DNA from 3 places in the Hoeflea algicola genome. Region 2 is predicted to be linked to each of the others. Evidence: predicted binding sites of a transcription regulator. Region 2 holds the regulator's gene; each other region holds the start of a gene.

Region 1 (6,706 bases), 2.2 Mb from region 2:
TCTTGCGCGCCGTCCTGAGCGGCTTCCTCGTCACTGGCCTTGCCACGCTTGGGGCCCTTGTTGAGGTTGGTCTCGATCAGACGAACCGCCTCGGTGTCCGACATCTTGTTGACGGCCCCGAGTTCACGCGCCATCCGGTCGAGCGCTGCTTCATAAAGCTGACGTTCGGAATACGACTGTTCCGGCTGGTTTTCGGCCCGATACAGATCGCGAACGACTTCTGCGATCGAAATCAGATCGCCGGAATTGATCTTGGCATCATATTCCTGCGCACGGCGCGACCACATGGTGCGCTTGACGCGGGCGCGACCCTGCACAACCTTCAATGCGCGCTCAACAAAGTCGGTTTCCGACAGTTTGCGCATACCGATGGTTGAAGCCTTGGCGACCGGCACCTTGAGCCGCATCTTGTCCTTTTCGAAATCGATCACAAAAAGCTCAAGCTTGTGACCCGCCACTTCCTGTTCTTCAATGGCGACAATCTGGCCAACGCCGTGAGCCGGATAAACAATCGCTTCACCGGTCTTGAAACCCTGTCTCTGTGAAGGCTTTTTCTGCTGGGTTGTCATGCGTTTTCAAAACTCCCTGTTACGGAACCGGACACTGGAGCACGGACATGGTTTGTCCGGACAGGTCCTGCGCACGCCGGGGGGCGTATGCCCTAACAAAACCACGACGCGGGCAAAACCGGCAAAACGGACGAATTGGACAAACGTCGCGCGGCGAGTGCCGTTCCGCCAGCACTTGCGCTGAGAGGAGGTCGGTCGCCGTTGGTAAGGACGTTTACTTCCGTTTTTGCTTCTTGTTTCGCCCCGACGGCGCCTTGAAGATGTCAGTAAGACGAAACCTATCACAAAATATGACGGAAATCAACGATTTGCGCGCGCACGTCGCTGCCGCCCATCATCATCGATGTCGGCAATCGTCCTCCATGATGCAACGCAACAGTCAAATTGCTGCAAAGCAACATCAAATGGCGTGATCAGTCGCCCTCGCCGGGCTCCGCCGAAAAGTACTTTTCGAACTTGGCAGGCGTACCGTCAAAATCCTTGGCGTCGGCAGGCGGGTCGCGCTTGATTGTAATGTTGGGCCATTTATCGGCGAATTCGGTGTTGACCTCAAGCCATTTCTCAAGCCCCGGCTCGGTATCGGGCTTGATGGCCTCGGCCGGACATTCCGGCTCGCAAACGCCGCAATCGATGCATTCATCGGGGTGAATGACCAACATGTTGTCGCCCTCGTAGAAGCAGTCCACAGGGCAGACTTCAACGCAATCCATGTATTTGCAGCGGATGCAATTGTCGGTCACCACATAGGTCATCTGTATCTCCTGGCGTTTTGACGCGCTGCGCGTTCGTGCAATTGGGCGAATGCCGCACCGTCACTGTGTATTCATGCAACCGCGTTTTGGCTCAAGGAAAATTATTCCAATGCGAGACGCATTCATGAACAACGGCGGTGAGGTACCGGCTTTAAGCACGCTTTGCAAGACTTCCAGCGCCACCAATTTGCCGCACCGCGACAGACGCCCGCCATGTGCGACAAATCGTCAGCCATTCGCAAACAAGGCACACCCCGCGCGCGATCGGGCCGCAGCGGTCAATCGTCTGCATCTGACTGGAGAAACCGGTCGATTACCCGCCGGTCACGTTTGGTCGGACGGCCGGCGCCGGGTTCCCTCTGGCCCACGGCATTGATCTTTTGTGTTTCGCTCGGCGCGGGCGTGAGGTCATCATACAGCGCCTGGGCTTCCGGCGCGGGACCGCGCCGATGGCCGCAGGCAACGATTCTGAGCACCAGGATACGGCGCTCCAACGAAATCGTCAGCACGTCCCCCGGCTTGACCGAAAGACTCGGCTGATCGATCTTTTCGCTGTTGACCCGCACATTGCCACCGGCAACAAACTTGCCGGCAAGGGTCCGGGATTTGAGCACGCGCGCGAAAAACAACCATTTGTCGATTCGCAGGCGCGCCGGTTGATTCATTCAGGCCCGGCCTATTTTTTCAGCTTGTCACGCAAGGCCGCCAGAGCAGCAAACGGTGAATCCGGGTCAATCGGCTTTTCCCGTTGTGGCGGGCGCTCGGTCCGCGGCGCGCGATGGCCCTCACCAACCTTGCCTGCGCCAGCCTTGCCGTAACCGCCCTTGCCGCCACCCGGCTTGCCACCCTTGCCGTGAGGACCGGGCTTGCCTCGGTGGCCACGGTTGGGGCGGCCTTCACCGCCCGCATCACCATCCGTAGCGCCGGTCTTCTCGCCACCACGCGCACCGCGATTGCCGCCATCACGCCTACCCCGGCCTTCACCGGCGCCTGGGCGCGCTCCCCGTTGCCCACCAGGGCGCCACAACAGCACCGGGCGTGGTGTTTCGGCTTCATCAGCCTCGGTTTCTGCGCCAGCGGGAGCATCAGCCTTTACCGCATCGGATTCAACCGCAGCGGCCACGGGCTCGGCCTGATCGCCGTTTGCCGCGACTGCTTCATCCGTCGAGGTTTTCACATCCGCATCGCCGGTCTCAGCGGCTGCGGGCGTAATCTCCGCCGCGGCCTCGGATGTTTCAGCCGGCACGATCGCCTCGAACACCCCAGTCGGCTTCGCATCTTCCGCCACAGCAGGTGCGTCGCCTTCAACCGATGCGGTGGGCTTCAGCGGGCGCTCTGCGGCCGTACGTGAAACTACGACCTCGACCACCGGCCCCTTGCTGTCGCCGCCTACAGTGTTGACCTGAGCCGCTTCAAGGGCGGCGATGTGAGCTTGCGCCGCTTCGGCCGGAACCTCATCGGCACGATAGCCAAGCCCCTTGAGGATTTCCTCGATATCGTCCTGGGTAGCGCCCAGGATCGACAGCATGCCGGTTGTAGTGATGAAACGTCGACCGTCATAAGCCGCTTCCGGCCGCGCGCCAGCAGCTCCCGGGTTCCACTGCAGTGCCGGACGGATCAGATCGGCCAGACGCTCCAGAATGTCGACCCGCACGGCGCGTTTTCCCAGGAACCGGAAACCGGCCAGCCGGTAGAACTCGCGATCAATCGCCGGATCAGTGGCAACCGAGGTGCGACCAGCAGCCAATAGCGGCGTCACATCACCATAGCCCGGCTTTGTGAAGCCATCATTGACCAGCGCCCACAACAGCGTCACCAGTTCGGCCGGCGCCGGCTTCAGCAAGGCCGGCATGAAAATATGATAGGCCCCGAAGCGGATGCCATATTTGCGCAGGCTTGCGCGCGCCGACTGGTCAAGATCCTTGATCATGTCGGTAACGTCGCGACGGAACAGAATGCCGAGGCTTTCAGCCAGCCGGAAAGCCAGCCCCCGCGCCAGACCGTCAAGATCTTCCGCCCGAGCCAGATCATCGAGAGGCTTGAGCACGGTGGCGATATGATGATTGACAAACCGGTCGATGCGCGCAGCAACGAAATCGCGCGCAGCACCGCTCAGTTGTTCGTCGGCAAGCAGGATCGCCCGCGGTTTGAGCACATGGTCGCCGGCGGCCAACTTCGCCACCGGATCACCGAGCCAGCGCACCGTGCCGTCCGCGCCAATGGCGAAATCGGAATTGCCCGAAGCGTGCAGCCGTGCTGCCCGCGCCTCGTACTCCAGCGCCAACGCCTTTTGCGCGGCCGCACTGACCGCCTTGGCGTCGGTACCTTCCGCCGAGGTGTCAGCCACGAACCGGAATCCGGCTAATTGTCCAATCAGGTGACCTTCTACGAAAACATCACCATTCACACTAATTTCTGCTTCGAGCATAGAATTCTCTCTCAGGCGCCTCATGAGCACAGATGTCCTGCGGTCAACGAAGCGTTTCGTCAACCTTTCATGCAGTGCATCTGACAATCGATCTTCAATTTCGCGAGTCTTTTCCTGCCAGTGTGTCGGATCGGCAAGCCAATTGGGCCGATTTGAGATATATGTCCAGGTTCGGATCTGTGAAATCCGCGCCGACAAAGTGTCGATTTCGCCATCGGTAGAATCGGTTCGGCGCACCTGTTCGGCAAGAAAATCCTCGTTGACGGCTCCGCGGCGTATCAGATCGCCATAGATCGTGGCGATCAGATCGGCGTGTTGGGCCGGTGCGATACGCCGGTAATCGGGCAAAGCGCAAACATCCCACAAGGTGGCAACATTGCCCGGCGTGCTGGCGAGGTCACGAACTTCGAAATCATTAACCAGATGTTCAAGTGCCCGCTGATCGACCGTCGGCAGCGCCCGTGTCAGCCCCTGGAGCGCCGGAACCTGTTCCAAGCTCGCCTGCAATGTCTGCAGGCTGGAAAAATCCAGTTGCTTGGAGCGCCACTGCAGAATCTTGACCGGTTCGAATACGTGGCTTTCCAGCCGCTGCACCAGATCATCGGCCAATGGATTGACCTGGCCGGTGACGCCGAAGGTGCCATCGCGCAGATGCCGTCCGGCACGGCCGGCGATCTGCCCGAACTCCGACGCGGTCAGTTGCCGGTAGGAATAGCCGTCGAATTTGCGCTCCTGGGCGAAGGCGACGTGATCGACATCGAGATTGAGCCCCATGCCGATTGCGTCGGTAGCGACCAGGTAGTCGACATCACCATTCTGGTAGAGCTCGACCTGGGCGTTTCGGGTGCGCGGGCTCAGCGCGCCCAGCACCACCGCAGCCCCGCCACGCTGGCGGCGCACCAGTTCGGCGATGGCGTAGACCTCGTCGGCGGAAAACGCAACGATCGCCGAGCGCCGCGGCAGCCGGGTGATCTTCTTCGAACCGGCATAGTGCAGTTCCGACAGCCTTGGCCGCTCGACGATGGTGATCCCTGGCAACAGGTGTTCGAGGATCCCGCGAACGGTGGCAGACCCCAGCAGCAATGTCTCCTCGCGACCGCGCAACGACAGGATCCGGTCGGTAAACACGTGCCCGCGCTCCAAGTCGCCGGCAATCTGCACCTCATCGATAGCCACAAAGGCGGCGTCAGTCTGCTGCGGCATCGCCTCCACTGTGCAGACCGAATAGCGCGCGCCCGGCGGGGTGATCTTTTCCTCGCCGGTGACCAGAGAGACATGCTGCGCACCGACCTTGTCGACCATGCGGCCATAGACTTCGCGCGCCAAAAGCCTCAGCGGCAAGCCGATCACCCCGGAGGAATGCGCGGCCATGCGCTCGATCGCATAATGGGTCTTGCCGGTGTTGGTCGGCCCAAGCACGGCAGTAACGCCGCGGCCAGACAGAATCAGCGGTTCGGGAGGGTGGCTGCGGGAAGCGGGCATCATCGTCCGTTTCAGGATCAGTACAAGCTTCGTCCTAGCACATTGGCAGGTTCGAAACAGTGCTAAAATCCGTTCCCATCACGGCCGCCGCGTTAACCAGGGGAACAGTGACGGAACAAACCAGCGACGAATCAATGACTCATCCATATTCTGCTTTTGTTCACCGCAACATATGGGAAAACCGACCGCGGATCGCACTAGATGCTGAATCAGCACGGCAACAACCTACGCGAATATCGGGGTGGCTGTTAACCTTTGCATCCAGCCGCTCCGGCACCGCAACCGGATTATTCGGCAATTTGCTCGACTTCATATTTCATTAATTATTCCAAACAGATCCCTAACGAAATCACTGGCATTTTCGATCCCGTGTTAACTTTCGGAACAGCGCCGGAACGAATCGGCGACGAATCACCTACCTGACTTGTTTCTCTGTTTGTTCACCCCAACATGTCGCAACAACGGCACAATCCCCTACCAGATACAGAACCGCCTGTTCGCCGAACCACGTCAAATGGGCCGCCACTGTTAACTTTTGCCAAACCATCGGCTTCCCTCCGGCACCATTTCGTTAGGAATTGATTAATCTTTCCAGACGGTTCGCGTGTACACGCAACAACAGCTCAACCCGCCACGTTAACTTTCAGAACAGCAGCGGAACGAATCAGCGATTTGCGGGCGTTGGCCGTTTGTTCACCGCAAAATCTGGTAGGAACTGCGTTCCCTGGGCACCATTTCCGGCGCCGCAGCCCCATTCCGCATCCGAAAATTCGTGCCAGAATTAACCTTTGTCCGGCTCACTTCGAGATACGCGGCGGGCGCAAATGAAAACGGCCCCCGAAGGAGCCGTTTGTTGTCGTGGCAGGATCAATGGCTTGATCAGCTGAAATACTGACCGCCATTGGCCGAGATCGTCGATCCAGTGATGAAACCGGCGTCGTCGGCCGCCAGGAACACCACCGCGCGGGCGATTTCCTCGGGCTCGCCAAGCCGGCCCACCGGAATCTGCGGGATGATGCGCTCCTTGAGTACCTTCTCGTCGATGGCCTTGACCATGTCGGTGCCGATATAGCCGGGGCAAATGGCGTTGACCGTGATGCCTGCGCGCGCGCCTTCCTGGGCCAGCGCCCGCGTAAAGCCGATGTCTCCGGCCTTGGCTGCCGAATAATTGACCTGTCCCGCCTGGCCCTTCTGGCCATTGATCGAGGAGATGTTGATAACACGGCCGAACTTGCGTTCGCGCATGCCGCTCCACACCGGGTTGGTCATGTTGAACAGGCCTGACAGATTGGTGGAAATCACTTCGTTCCACATCTGCGGCGTCATCTTGTGAAACATCCCGTCGCGGGTGATGCCTGCATTGTTGACCAGCACCGCCACCGGGCCGAGATCGGCTTCCACCTGGGCAATGCCGGCGACGCAAGCGTCGTAATCGGCGACCGACCATTTGAAGGCCTTGATCCCGGTTTCCGCGG
Region 2 (6,706 bases):
TTGCCGAGGACGGTTCGGCGGCAATGGTGGATGTCGGTGACAAGGCCAATACGGTGCGCATTGCCGAAGCCGAAGGCCATGTGCGGATGAAGCCCGAAACGCTCAAGCTTATCCTTGATGGCAACATGAAGAAGGGCGACGTGATTGGCGTCGCGCGGGTTGCCGGCATCATGGCGGCCAAGCAGACCGCAAACCTGATTCCGCTTTGCCATCCGCTGGCGCTGACCAAGGTGAGCGTCGACATCACCGCCGATGACGCCCTGCCCGGCCTGCGCGTGCGCACGCTGGCAAAACTGACCGGCAAGACCGGTGTGGAGATGGAGGCGCTGACGGCAGCGTCGGTCGCCTGCCTGACCATCTATGACATGGGCAAGGCGGTGGACCGCGGCATGGAAATCGGCGGGATCAGGGTGATCGCCAAGTCCGGCGGCAAGTCCGGAACCTGGGATCTGAAGACCGAGGAGGCTGAGTGATGGCGCTGATGCCAGTGGACGACGCACTTGCGCAGATACTCGAGGGAGCCGCCCCCCGGGGTGAGCCGGAAATGCTCGGCCTGGCCGAGTGTTTCGACCGGGTTCTGGCGCGCGATCTCAAAGCGCTGCGCACCCATCCCCCGTTTGCGGCATCAGCCATGGATGGTTACGCGGTGCGGGCGCAAGACGTGAAGGCCGGCACCGTGTTGAAGCTTCAAGGCGAATCATCTGCCGGGCACAGTTTTGACGGGACGCTTGAGCCGGGCTCGACAGTCCGCATCTTCACCGGCGCGCCGGTGCCAGCGGGCGCCGATGCTATTGTCATTCAGGAACATGTCTCACCGCTTGGCGACGGCACCGTGAGAATCAACGAGGCAGCCATAGACGGCCGGCATATCCGCCCTGCGGGTGTTGATTTCACAGAGGGAAAGGTGGGGCTCGAAGCCGGACGGCTGCTCGACGCGGGCGCGATCACCTTTGCAGCCGCCATGAACCACGCGAGCCTGCCGGTGGCACGCAGGCCAAGGGTGGCGATACTCGCCACCGGCGACGAATTGCGCCTGCCCGGCCAGAAGCTTGGCCCATCGCAAATCATTGCCTCGAACACCTTTGGAGTGGCGGCGCTGGCGCGTGGCGCAGGCGCCGACGTGATCGATCTGGGGATCGCCGAGGACCGGATGGAAGCGCTGGATGCGGCGCTTGATTCGGCAATTTCACAGGGCGCCGATGTGCTGGTGACCATTGGCGGGGCTTCGGTGGGCGACCATGATCTGGTGCAGGAAGCCATGACCGGGCGCGGTATGGCGCTCGATTTCTGGAAAATCGCCATGCGCCCGGGCAAGCCGCTGATGTCGGGACGGCTGGGTGAAATGCGGGTGCTAGGACTGCCGGGAAATCCGGCTTCGAGCCTTGTCTGTGCGTATCTATTCCTAGAACCGCTGGTGGCACGACTGGGCGGACGCCCTGCCCCGAAGCGGATCCAAAAAGCCATACTGACCAGAGACTTGCCGGAAAACGACCAGCGCCAGGACTATCTTCGTGGGGACCTTGCGCCGGGCCCCGAGGGCGGGCTCGAGGCAACACCGTCGCTACGTCAGGATTCATCATTGATGAAGATATTTTCGGATGCCCGCTGCCTGATCATTCGGCCGCCTTTTGCGCCGCCGGCAATAGCTGGCGACGCTTGCGATGTGCTGGTTTTGCGCCCCTGATGTTCCGTCAATGTTTCGGCTGCTCTTGCGGAACACATATAGAACATGGTATTTCGGTTCTGGTTTTGTTTCTCCTCGGGCACCGGGACGTATGAATCATGTTGACGCGCAAACAACACGAACTTCTGCTTTTCATTCACGAACGGATGAAGGAAAGCGGGATTCCCCCTTCCTTCGACGAGATGAAGGATGCGCTTAATCTTGCTTCCAAATCCGGGATTCACCGGCTGATCACGGCGCTTGAGGAACGCGGCTTCATCCGCCGCCTACCCAATCGGGCACGGGCGCTGGAAGTGATCAAGCTGCCCGAGAGCTACCAGAACAATTTGCAGCCGCGGCGCGGATTTTCGCCGAGCGTGATCCAGGGCAGCCTCGGTAAACCGGAATCGGTGCGTCGTGCAGTCCCTGCCAATGACGAACCGGCGACCACGGCAGAAGTGCCGATGATGGGCCGGATTGCCGCTGGCGTGCCGATTTCGGCGATTCAGAACAACACCCACAGCATCAACGTGCCGGTGGAAATGATCGGCCCGGGCGAGCATTACGCGCTTGAGGTCAAGGGTGATTCGATGATCGAGGCCGGCATTTTTGATGGGGATACGGTGGTAATCCGCAATGTTTCGACGGCAAGCCCCGGCGATATCGTGGTGGCGCTGGTCGATGACGAGGAAGCCACGCTGAAGCGGTTCCGCCGCAAGGGTGCTTCGATCGCGCTGGAAGCAGCCAACCCGGCCTATGAAACCCGAATTTTCGGCCCGGACCGGGTCAAGGTGCAAGGCAAGCTGGTGGGCCTGATCCGCCGCTATCACTAAAACTGCCCTGCCCGGCTGAACGGCCGGACGCGCAAACCGCGCGGTAAGACTTGAGACGAAAGCGGCCCGGATATCCCCTCGGATTTCCGGGCCGCTGTCATGAGCGGGTGGACGAAAGACAATTCTGGCGCCTTGGTACGGACCCAGACAGTATGGCGCCGGCATCTGCTGCTGCGGTCTGTTTTTATTGCCTGTTCGCGTGGTCGACTGAAGGCCGCACCTCAGACCGGACCGGGATTAACTTGAGAAATTCGTTATCTCGGAACCGCTGCCCGGTTTTGCGCGATGTGGGTTCGAGCCGCCTATTACGGCAAATCATAGCTTTGCGTCCGCCAGTCATAATAGCGCTGAACTGTCCACGGCCTGACGACCCCCTCAAGGGCTGCCTCGATGTCAAATACCGGACGTTTTCTGGGAGCACGGCCGCGAGCGCCGATACCACCGGATCCACGCACGGCCTGTGAAGCTACCCTGGTGGCAGCACTGGCACCGATCCCCGGCGGCGACCCTGGTGGATCGACATTGAGGATGCGAATCGCCAGGGCGCCGCTGCGACGCAAGCTGCGCGATGTGACCAGCGTCGCGCCGGAGCGGCAGGCGCTCATATAAACAGGGGTGGCGACGATCACCAGATCGGCGCGGTCACAAGCCGGGCCGATCAGTTCGGCGCGGTCAATGGCGATGATTGTCGCCTGCTTGTAAATCGCGGCGCAGACTCCCCGACTTGCGCACTGAAACCGGGAGGGCTGGTCTGCGGCAGCGGCCATCAGCGGATCGAGAATTTTTGCCTGCATTTCATGGGCCGCCTGTGTTTCGGGCTCGGTGGCTGTGGCGATCAAAGCGGTGCTGTGGGGCACTGGCGGCAGGTGCTGCGGACCGCGCAGAGCGGTCTGCCATTGCCGGAAGGTGAACTCCGAAGGGCGTGCGGCGTTGCTGGCAAGACCATCGGGGGTGTTCAGGCCAATCAGGCGGCCATCCTCGCTGACCAGAATATCGGGAGCCCGCGGCGCCAGCGGTGGTAACGCCAGCACGGCGCCTGCGGCGATCAGCGCGGTGCCCGCAAGCCGCAGTCGGCTGCGCAGCATGACCAGTACGATCAACCCAGCGCCTGCCGCAACGGTGGCGTGCAGCGGGATCTGACCGATCAGCAGATCGCCGCCGAATGCGTCGACATAGCGGGCGACGGCGATAACGCCGCGCAACCCCAACCCCATCAGTTGCAGCGGCCAGGCGTCGAGCCCGAACGGCATGGTCAGCATGGCGACCAGGCCTGAGGGCATGACCACGAAAGTCACCAGCGGCATGGCGAGCATGTTGGCGAGCAAGCCGTTTCCCGCCACCCGGTTGAAATGATGCGCCGAGAACAGACCAGTGGCGAGGCCTGCAACCAGCGAAGTGATCGCCAAGCCGATCAGCCCCCGGACAATCCGGGCCAGCCACTCCGGCGGTTTGAAGAAGCGGTGGGCGCTGTTGCCGCCCGATCTCGCGCGTTCGTCTTCGGCCGGTCAGCGCGGCATAGGCGGAGACCAGCGCTGCGGTTGCCGCAAACGACATCTGGAAACCGGGGCCAACCACGGCAGATGGCGAGATCAGGATGATCAGGATTGCGGCCAGCGCGACATTGCGCATGGTCAGTGCCGGCCGGTCGGCGAGAACTGCGACCAGCATGACAATTAGCATGATCCAGGCACGCAATGTCGGCACGCTGCCGCCCGAAATCAACAGGTAAGCGGTTGCGGTCAGCATGGCGCCAATGGCGGCTGCCTTTTTGACCGGCCAGGCTTCGACCAGCCCGGGAAACAGCGCCAGCCCCATTCTCAACCCGACGAACAGCGTGCCGGCGGCAAGCGCCATGTGCAGGCCAGAAATTGCCAAAATGTGAGCCAGGCCGGTTGCACGCAGCGCGTCGACCGTGGTCTGGCTGATGCCGAGCCGGTCGGAGACTGTAAGCGCCGCACCGATGCCGCCCGGATCACCTGGCAGAAGCGAGCGGATGCGCGCTGAGACATGTTCGCGGAGTTGCCGCAATTGGAATTTTGCTGCTTCGGCCAAGCCGGGGCTTGCCGGTGCGGCGGGAACCGCCCGTGGCGCCCGGTAGAAAAAGCCGTGCGCGCCGATGCCATTCACAAAGGCGCCGAAAGCAAAATCATAGCCGCCGGGCAAGACCGGCCCGGACGGCGCAGAAAGGCGTGCCCGGCCGCTGATCAGGCTTCCCACCGGTAGCGGGCTGTGCGGCGATCGCGCGACCAACCTGACCCGCCGTGGCGGCCGGCGGATCAGTGGATCGGCGGTGCCGGTAAGCCTGATCAGGTAGCGCACCCTGCCGCCCGCATCGAAATCACGCGCTTCGACGCGGCCGGTGACCTCGGTCGTCACATCCGAATCGAGCAGCGGCCCGGTGCCATGCAGCTCGACGGTGGCTGCCAGCGAACCGGCAAAAGCCGCCGCCGCAAGGCCGGCAATGCAGGCAGCGTTCGGGTGGCCGGCACGGGTGATCAGGGCCATCAGCAGAAATGACAGGAAGCCTGTGGCAAGGGGGAGAGCCGGCGGGTTTTCGGGTGCCATGTAGAACAAGCCGGCGCCCAACCCCATCATCACCGGGACAAGCAAAAACACCAATCCACGCCCCGTTTCCGCAGCGTTGGCGGATAGGACGGCCGCCCCGAACCGGGCCCGAAAACCCAGTGCGGTAAGGGCCGTGCGCTCGGTGAGACGCGGCGGCAGCCGTTGAAAATCAGTAACTCCATCAGGGCGCTGCAGCGCGGAGGATGACGGAAAATTGATCCCGTCCTCCAGTCCGTTAGCCAATTCTGTGCGTTTTGGCCGCATTGTGCACGCCCCGCTACAAGCGCAACACAATACACGCGTATTTGGTGCAATTGCCACCATAAATGGCACGCCGCGTGCGTGACTACCAAATTCCATGGCGAGCCACACAATCCGCAACTGATATGCCGCTTTTCACGGGCAATTCCAACGTGTTAGATTGGGTCATCGGATCGGGTGGACAGCTTGGCACTCTAATGCGGCGATGCACAATTAGCCTTGCGCATAGCTTGGCAGGGTCCCGGAAATCATATAGCTAAACCGGGACGGTCATCCAAGGCGTCGGACAAGCGCCGGGACGCCTGCATTTGTGGAAGGACATGCCATGGCAGACAAGAACGCGAAACTAACAATGGACGGAAACGAGGTCGAACTTCCGATCAAGGTCGGAACAATCGGTCCAAAGGTCGTCGATATCGGCGCGCTGTACAAGCAAACCGGAGCGTTCACCTACGATCCTGGCTTTACCTCCACCGCATCTTGCGAATCCAAGATCACCTTCATCGATGGCGATGAAGGCGTGCTGCTGCACCGTGGCTACCCGATCGACCAGCTGGCCGAACACGGCGACTTCCTCGAAGTCTGCTACCTGCTGCTTTATGGTGAATTGCCCACAGCCACCCAGAAGGCAGATTTCGATTATCGCGTAACGCGCCACACCATGGTGCATGAGCAGATGAGCCGGTTCTTCACCGGGTTCCGTCGCGATGCCCACCCGATGGCTGTCATGTGCGGCTGCGTCGGCGCGCTGTCTGCATTTTATCACGATTCAACTGACATCACCGATCCGCATCAGCGCATGGTCGCCTCGATGCGGATGATTGCCAAGATGCCGACACTGGCAGCGATGGCCTACAAATATCATATCGGCCAGCCGTTCGTTTATCCAACCAACGATCTCGACTATGCGTCGAACTTCCTGCGGATGTGCTTTGCCGTGCCGTGCGAGGACTATGAGGTCAATCCAGTGTTGGCACGCGCCATGGACCGGATCTTCATCCTGCATGCCGACCATGAGCAGAACGCCTCGACCTCGACGGTCAGGCTTGCCGGTTCTTCGGGCGCCAATCCGTTTGCCTGCATCGCCGCCGGCATCGCCTGCCTGTGGGGGCCCGCTCATGGCGGTGCCAACGAAGCGGCACTGACCATGCTGGCCGAAATCGGTACTGTCGACAAGATTCCCGAATATGTCGCCCGCGCCAAGGACAAGGACGATCCGTTCCGGCTGATGGGCTTTGGCCACCGGGTCTACAAGAACTACGATCCGCGCGCCAAGATCATGCAGAAGACCTGCCATGAAGTGCTCGGCGAACTCGGCATCAAGGACGATCCGATGCTGGAAGTGGCGATGGAACTGGAGCGAATCGCGCTCACCGACAGCTAT
Region 3 (6,706 bases), 230 kb from region 2:
CCTCGAACAGCGCCGCCTGCGGATCGCCGATGGCGGTGACATCTGCGATGCCCTTCAGCGCCCGGGTCATGCGGTCCTGGGTGTTGGCGCGGCCTTCGACCAGTAACACAAGTCCGGGCTCTTCCAGATGCCCCTGGTGCGGCGCCAGCAGCCCCTCGAGGCCAAGGTCGCGCGCAGTCTCGGCACGCAGCCGAAGCTCGTCAGAGAGCGCCTTGAAGCGAACCAGGCTCTTCACTCGGGTCATCAGTTGCAGGTCATTGACCGGTTTGGTCAGGAAATCGTCGGCGCCGGCCTTGAGGCCGCGGACCCGGTCAGCCGGTTGGTCGAGTGCGGTGACCATGACCACCGGGATATGGGCTGTGCGCGGGTTCTGCTTGAGCCGCTCGCAGACTTCAAATCCGTCGATGCCCGGCATCATGATGTCGAGCAGGATGAGATCAACCTGGGTCTGGTCGCAGATCGACAGCGCGGTCATGCCGTCTTCGGCCGTCAGCACCTCGAAATATTCAGCCAGCAGCCGAGCCTCGAGAAGCTTCACATTGGCCGGAATGTCGTCAACCACCAGGATCCGCGCGGTCATCTTGAGTCTCCGCCCCTATGCATCGCCGAGATAGGTCTTGAGGGTTTCGATGAATTTGGGCACCGATATGGGTTTGGAAATATAGGCCTCGCAGCCCCCCTGCCGGATGCGCTCCTCATCACCCTTCATCGCAAAGGCGGTAACCGCGATAACCGGAATCATATGCAGGTCGTCATCCTGCTTGAGCCATTTGGTGACTTCCAGACCCGAGACTTCGGGCAACTGAATATCCATCAGGATAAGGTCGGGGCGATGCTTGCGGGCAAGATCCATCGCTTCCATGCCATTGCGGGTCTGGATGGTCTTGTAGCCTGACGCTTCGATCAGGTCCCGGAACAGCTTCATGTTGAGTTCATTGTCCTCAACAATCATCACCTGCTTTGTCATATCCATTCCCATCCTCGAATCGGCGGTTCTTCCAACCTGCCAGATCCTCCCGATGCCAACCGCCACCGCCAAGAATTGCCAGTCTCACACCAGACCCGATTGCAAACAAACCGCGTCCTGATGCCAGTCAACACAACCACCTTAGTTTCATTAGGTTGAAAAAGTGGTAATCGGATCGTGCGAATGCGGTACATGATCCAAACAAGGAAACCCGGGCGATGGCGGATGCAGAAGAAACGGCGATTGCGGTGCTTGGATGGCTGGCCGGAGAGCCCGAACTGATGGGCCGTTTTCTGGCCTTGACCGGGCTTGAGGCTTCCAATCTGCGCGAAGCGGCAAAGGAACCGGGGTTTCTCGCCGGCGTGCTCGGTTTCCTGATGAACCACGAGCCGACATTGATGGATTTTTGCGCCTCGACCGGCACCCGGCCGGAAGCGGTGACGCGCGCCTTCCAGGCGCTGGGCGGCGCCAGCGAGGCCGGATGATGATACGCATTCCCGACGCCGAACATGACGATCTCAATCTCGGCGAAAGAGCCTTGATCGTTTGCGATATCGACGAGGTGGTGCTGGAGTTCATCACCCCGTTCCAGGCATTCCTGATCGATAACGGCCACGAGTTGCGACCGCGCTCGTTCCGGCTCACCGGCAACATATTCAATCTTGCTGACAGTTCCGAAACCGGACACGACGAGGTCGAGCAACTGTTGGAGAGCTTTTTCACGGCCCAGGATGGCTGGCAGACGCCGATCAAGGCGGCAGCCGACAGTCTGGCCCGGCTGTCGGAAGACGCCGATATCGTGTTTCTGACGGCGATGCCGCCGCGCCACCGATCGGTGCGCCGCATCTTGCTCGACCAGCACGGCTTCGATTATCCGATGATTGCCACCGAGGCGCCCAAAGGACCGGCGGTCAAGGCGCTGCATGCCGGCCGAGATCACCCGCTGGTGTTCATCGACGACATTTTCACCAATCTTCAGTCGGTAAGGGCGCACATGCCCGAAACGCTGCTGGTCAACCTGATGGCCAACGACGCTTTCCGGGCGTTGGCGCCGCATCCAGGTGACGGCGTTGCGATGGCGGGCGACTGGAACGAGGCGGAAGCGCTCATAAGGACCCATCTGACGTCCCTTCCCGGCTGAACAGATAGCGCTTTTGGGCCCGAACGGCGTTCCCGGCTGTGGCCATAGCGCCTCGGCCAGAAGGCGAGATCGACATCGACATCAAAACCGGCTCCCATCACATAATGGTGGACTTGTGAGTCGCCAGACTATTGCGTAATCTGGCGATGTTCAACGTTTGTTCTCTTTTGCTATCGAGCCGATGCCCCAAGCGCCGCAGCATTCCGATCCACTTCCCGGTTTTTGCCGTGATTGCCTGACGCCGGCAGGCGCCGGGCGACGCTGTGCGATGTGCGGCAGCCCGCGCCTTATCCGCCACCGCGAAATCGGGGAGCTGACGCTTGCCCATGTTGACTGCGATGCGTTTTACGCCACGGTGGAAAAACGCGACAATCCTGAACTGGCCGACAAGCCTGTTATCATCGGCGGTGGCAAGCGCGGCGTGGTTTCCACCTGCTGTTACATCGCCCGGATCAATGGCGTGCGTTCGGCCATGCCGATGTTCAAGGCGCTCGATGCCTGCCCGGATGCAGTGGTGATCAAGCCCGACATGGAAAAATACGCGCGCGTCGGCCGCGAAGTCCGGCGGATGATGGAAGAGCTCACACCGCTGGTACAGCCGATTTCGATCGACGAGGCGTTCCTGGACCTTGCCGGCACCGAACGGCTGCACAAGGACACCCCTGCCCGCACGCTGGCCAGGTTTGCCGCACGGGTGGAGGCCGAGATCGGCATCTCGCTGTCGGTGGGGCTGTCCTATTGCAAGTTCCTGGCCAAGGTCGCCTCCGATCTCGACAAGCCGCGCGGATTTTCGGTGATCGGCAAGCAGGAGGCGCTGGATTTTCTCAAGCCGCGTCCGGTGACGATGATCTGGGGCGTTGGCAAGGCATTCGGGGCAACGTTGGAGCGCGACGGCATCCGCACCATTGGCCAGTTGCAGACCATGGAGCTGACGGCGCTGATGCGCAGCTACGGGGTGATGGGCAAGCGCCTCTATCATCTGGCCCGTGGCGAAGGCGATCGCACCGTGCACCCCAATGAGGGCGCCAAGAGCGTCTCGGCGGAAACCACCTTCAACCACGATCTTTCGGAGGCCAAGGATCTGGTGCCGGTGCTCCGGCGGCTGTCGGAAAAGGTCTCGGCCCGGCTCAAGGCCTCGGGCATTGCCGGGCAGACAGTGGTGCTCAAGCTCAAGACCGGCGATTTCAAAAGCCGCACCCGCAATATCAAGCTTGAAGATCCGACCGTGCTTGCCGACCGGGTTTTCCGCACCGGACTGCATCTTCTGGAAAAAGAACTCGGCGGCGAGCGTTTCCGGCTGATCGGCATCGGCGTTTCAGACCTGACCGACGCGGCGCGCGCCGACCCGCCGGATCTGGTGGACCCCGCCGCCGCGCGCCGGGCGGTGGCGGAAAGCGCCATCGACAAGGTCCGGCAAAAATTCGGCCGCGACATTTTGGAGACCGGTTATACCTTCGGAACCTCGCGCAAGACCAAGCAGGCCGAAGAGGATTAGCTCAGAGAGCGGCTCCAAGCAGCGAAAGCCGCCGACATTAAACCAGCTCGACGTCAAGCACACCGGGCGCCGCCTTCAGCGCGGAAGCCAATTGCGGTGTGAGCTTGTAGCGGTCCGGCAACGTAACTTCGATTTCTCGACGACCGTCATCCTTGATCATGACGAAAGACACCTGCCCTTCACCGCGCGATTTCAACTGGGTCGAGACCGAATTGAGCGGCTTTGCATCACGCATGTAAACCCTGAGTGCGGACTGGCCGCGCGCGGCCCGATCTTCGAGCGAGTCGGCCGTCTGGATGCGCAGACCGATGCCTTCGGGACGCTCCTCGGCAGTGACGGTGATGACGATCGACTTACCCGGTTCGAGCAACTCGCGGTAAAGCGCCAAGCCTTCGGAAAACAGCACTGCCTCGTACTGGCCGGAACTGTCGGAGAACGCCACAATGCCCATCTTGTTGCCGGTGCGGGTCTTGCGTTCCTGCTTGCTGGTGACAGTGCCCGCCAGCCGCCCCGCGGTGGCGCCGGCCTTGACCGAGACCGAAAAGTCGGCCCAGGTCTGCACCCGCATCTTGGCCAACAGATCATTATAGGAATCAAGTGGATGGGCTGACAGATAGAAGCCCAGCGACTGATATTCGCGGTGCAGTTTCTCTGCCGCCAGCCAGGGCATCGTTGCCGGCAGGTGGATGGTTTCAATGTTTTCGGCAGCGCCTGAGCCGAACATATCGCTCTGCCCGCTGATACGGTTTTCCTGCGCGCGCTGGGCGAAGCCGAGAATGCGGTCAAGGCCGGCGACGAGGATGGCCCGGTCATGGCCGAAACAATCGAGCGCGCCGGCGGTAATCAGGCTTTCAAGCACCCGCCGGTTGACCTGGCGCGGATCGATCCGCAGGCAGAAATCCTCCAGCGTGGCAAACGGCGCGTCGCCGCGGACTTCGACGATGTGTTCAACGGCGGCATCGCCCACACCCTTGATTGCCGCCAACGCATAATAGATCCGGTTTTCGCCGGTCTCGAAATGCCGGAAGCTGGTCTGCACCGATGGCGGCACCACCTCGATGCCAAGCCGTTTGGCGTCCTGGCGGAAATCGTTGATCTTGTCAGTGTTCGACATATCCAGCGTCATCGAGGCAGCCAGAAATTCGACCGGGTAATGGGCTTTCAGGTAGGCCGTCTGATAGGAAACAATGCCGTAGGCTGCGGCGTGAGACTTGTTGAAGCCGTAATTGGCGAATTTCGCGAGAAGATCGAAGATCAGATTGGCCTGCGGCTTGGACACATCGCGTTCGACGGCACCATCGACGAAGCGGGCGCGCTGCTTGTCCATTTCCGCCTGGATCTTCTTGCCCATGGCACGGCGCAGAAGGTCGGCTTCTCCAAGCGAGTAGCCTGCCAACACCTGGGCGATCTGCATCACCTGTTCCTGATAGACGATCACGCCCTGGGTTTCGGCCAGCAGCCCGTCGATCTTGGGATGGATCGAGGCCAGTTCCTCCTCGCCATGCTTGCGCGCATTGTAGACCGGGATGTTTTCCATCGGGCCGGGACGATAGAGCGCGACCAGCGCAATGATGTCCTCGATCCTGTCGGGGCGCATGCCAATCAGCGCCTTGCGCATGCCCGCCGATTCCACCTGGAACACGCCGACCGTCTCGCCGCGTGACAGCATCTCGTAGGTCGGCTTGTCATCAAGCGGCAAGGCTTCGAGATCGATGGTGATGTTGCGCTTGGCGATAAACCCGACTGCCGTCTTCAGCACAGTCAGGGTCTTGAGGCCGAGAAAGTCGAACTTGACCAGGCCGGCCTGCTCGACCCATTTCATGTTGAACTGGGTGACCGGCATGTCGGAACGCGGATCGCGGTACATCGGCACCAATTGCGACAGCGGCCGGTCGCCAATGACGATGCCGGCGGCGTGGGTGGAGGCGTGGCGGTACAACCCCTCGAGCTTCTGGGCGATATCGAGCAGGCGCCCGACGGCGGGTTCCTTGTCGACTTCCTCGGCGAACCGCGGCTCTTCCTCTATTGCCTTGCCCAACGGCGTCGGGTTGGCGGGATTGTTGGGCACCAGCTTGCAGATCCGGTCGACCAGACCATAGGGCATTTCCAGCACCCGGCCGACATCGCGCAACGCCGCGCGCGCCTGAAGGCTTCCGAACGTGATGATCTGCCCAACCTGCTCTCGGCCATATTTCTTCTGCACATAGCGGATCACCTCTTCGCGGCGATCCTGGCAGAAGTCGATGTCAAAGTCGGGCATCGACACACGGGCGGGGTTGAGAAAACGTTCGAACAGCAGCGAAAAACGCAGTGGATCGACATCGGTGATAGTCAGCGCGTAGGCGACCAATGAGCCCGCACCGGAACCACGACCGGGTCCCACCGGAATGCCCTGATCCTTGGCCCATTTGATGAAGTCGGCCACGATCAGGAAGTAGCCGGGAAACTTCATGTTCTCGATGATGTCGAGCTCGATCTGCAACCGTTCGCGATAATCCTCGATGGTGTAGCCATCGGCCATCCCGACCCGCGTCAGACGCCGTTCCAGCCCCTCGATCGACTGCCGCCGCAGTTCTGCTGCTTCTGCGGCAAGCGCAGCTTCGGGGTTCCCATGATCGGCACCGGTGAAATGCGGTAGAATCGGCGCACGGGTCTCGACAATCGCCGCACAGCGGCGGGCGATTTCCACCGTGTTGGCCAGCGCTTCGGGGGCATCGGAAAAGATCGCCATCATTTCAGCGCGGGATTTCAGGCAGTGGTCGACACTCAGGCGCGGCCGACGGTCGTCCGACATGACGGCGTTGTGGGCGACCGCCATCAGCGCGTCATGGGCCTCAAAATCGTCCGGTCCGGGAAAAAATGCCTCGTTGGTGGCAACCAGCGGCACCTCGCATTGATACGCAAGCGCGATCATCGTCGCCTCAAGTCCGCGATCATAGCCTTTCTGGCGCTGCAATTCGAGGTAAAGCCGATCGCCAAAAAGCGCCTTGAGGCGTTCAAGCCTGTCCCTGGCCTTGTCGGGATGCCCCTCGCGCATCGCCTGGTTGACCGGCCCGCCATCGGCGCCGGTGAGCGCGATCAGGCCTTCGGCGCCCTCTTCCAG

What was found. The regulator LexA, encoded in region 2, represses DNA repair genes until DNA is damaged. The targets are predictions, from matches to a motif close to TGTTCNNNNTGTGTTCNG.
Region 1: a site for LexA is predicted at 5,332-5,349, ahead of OEG84_RS13925 (helicase-related protein). Genes of this name have one in related genera too.
Region 3: a site for LexA is predicted at 2,256-2,273, ahead of OEG84_RS01980 (DNA polymerase IV). Genes of this name have one in related genera too.

The regions. Positions count from the first base shown of each region.
Region 1 covers NZ_JAOVZR010000001.1:2,833,562-2,840,267, forward strand. The annotation lists gene OEG84_RS13910 (CarD family transcriptional regulator) at 1-569, opposite strand, end outside; gene fdxA (ferredoxin FdxA) at 983-1,321, opposite strand; gene OEG84_RS13920 (RNA-binding S4 domain-containing protein) at 1,600-1,986, opposite strand; gene OEG84_RS13925 (helicase-related protein) at 1,998-5,231, opposite strand; gene phbB (acetoacetyl-CoA reductase) at 6,111-6,706, opposite strand, start outside.
Region 2 covers NZ_JAOVZR010000001.1:614,755-621,460, reverse strand. The annotation lists gene moaC (cyclic pyranopterin monophosphate synthase MoaC) at 1-473, shown strand, start outside; gene OEG84_RS03135 (molybdopterin molybdotransferase MoeA) at 473-1,684, shown strand; gene lexA (transcriptional repressor LexA) at 1,783-2,496, shown strand; gene OEG84_RS03125 (ComEC/Rec2 family competence protein) at 2,802-3,902, opposite strand; partial or broken gene OEG84_RS25445 (ComEC/Rec2 family competence protein) at 4,042-5,001, opposite strand; gene gltA (citrate synthase) at 5,648-6,706, shown strand, end outside.
Region 3 covers NZ_JAOVZR010000001.1:388,643-395,348, reverse strand. The annotation lists partial or broken gene OEG84_RS02000 (PleD family two-component system response regulator) at 1-580, opposite strand, end outside; gene OEG84_RS01995 (response regulator) at 596-967, opposite strand; gene OEG84_RS01990 (DUF3572 domain-containing protein) at 1,186-1,452, shown strand; gene OEG84_RS01985 (hypothetical protein) at 1,452-2,108, shown strand; gene OEG84_RS01980 (DNA polymerase IV) at 2,290-3,603, shown strand; gene dnaE (DNA polymerase III subunit alpha) at 3,641-6,706, opposite strand, start outside.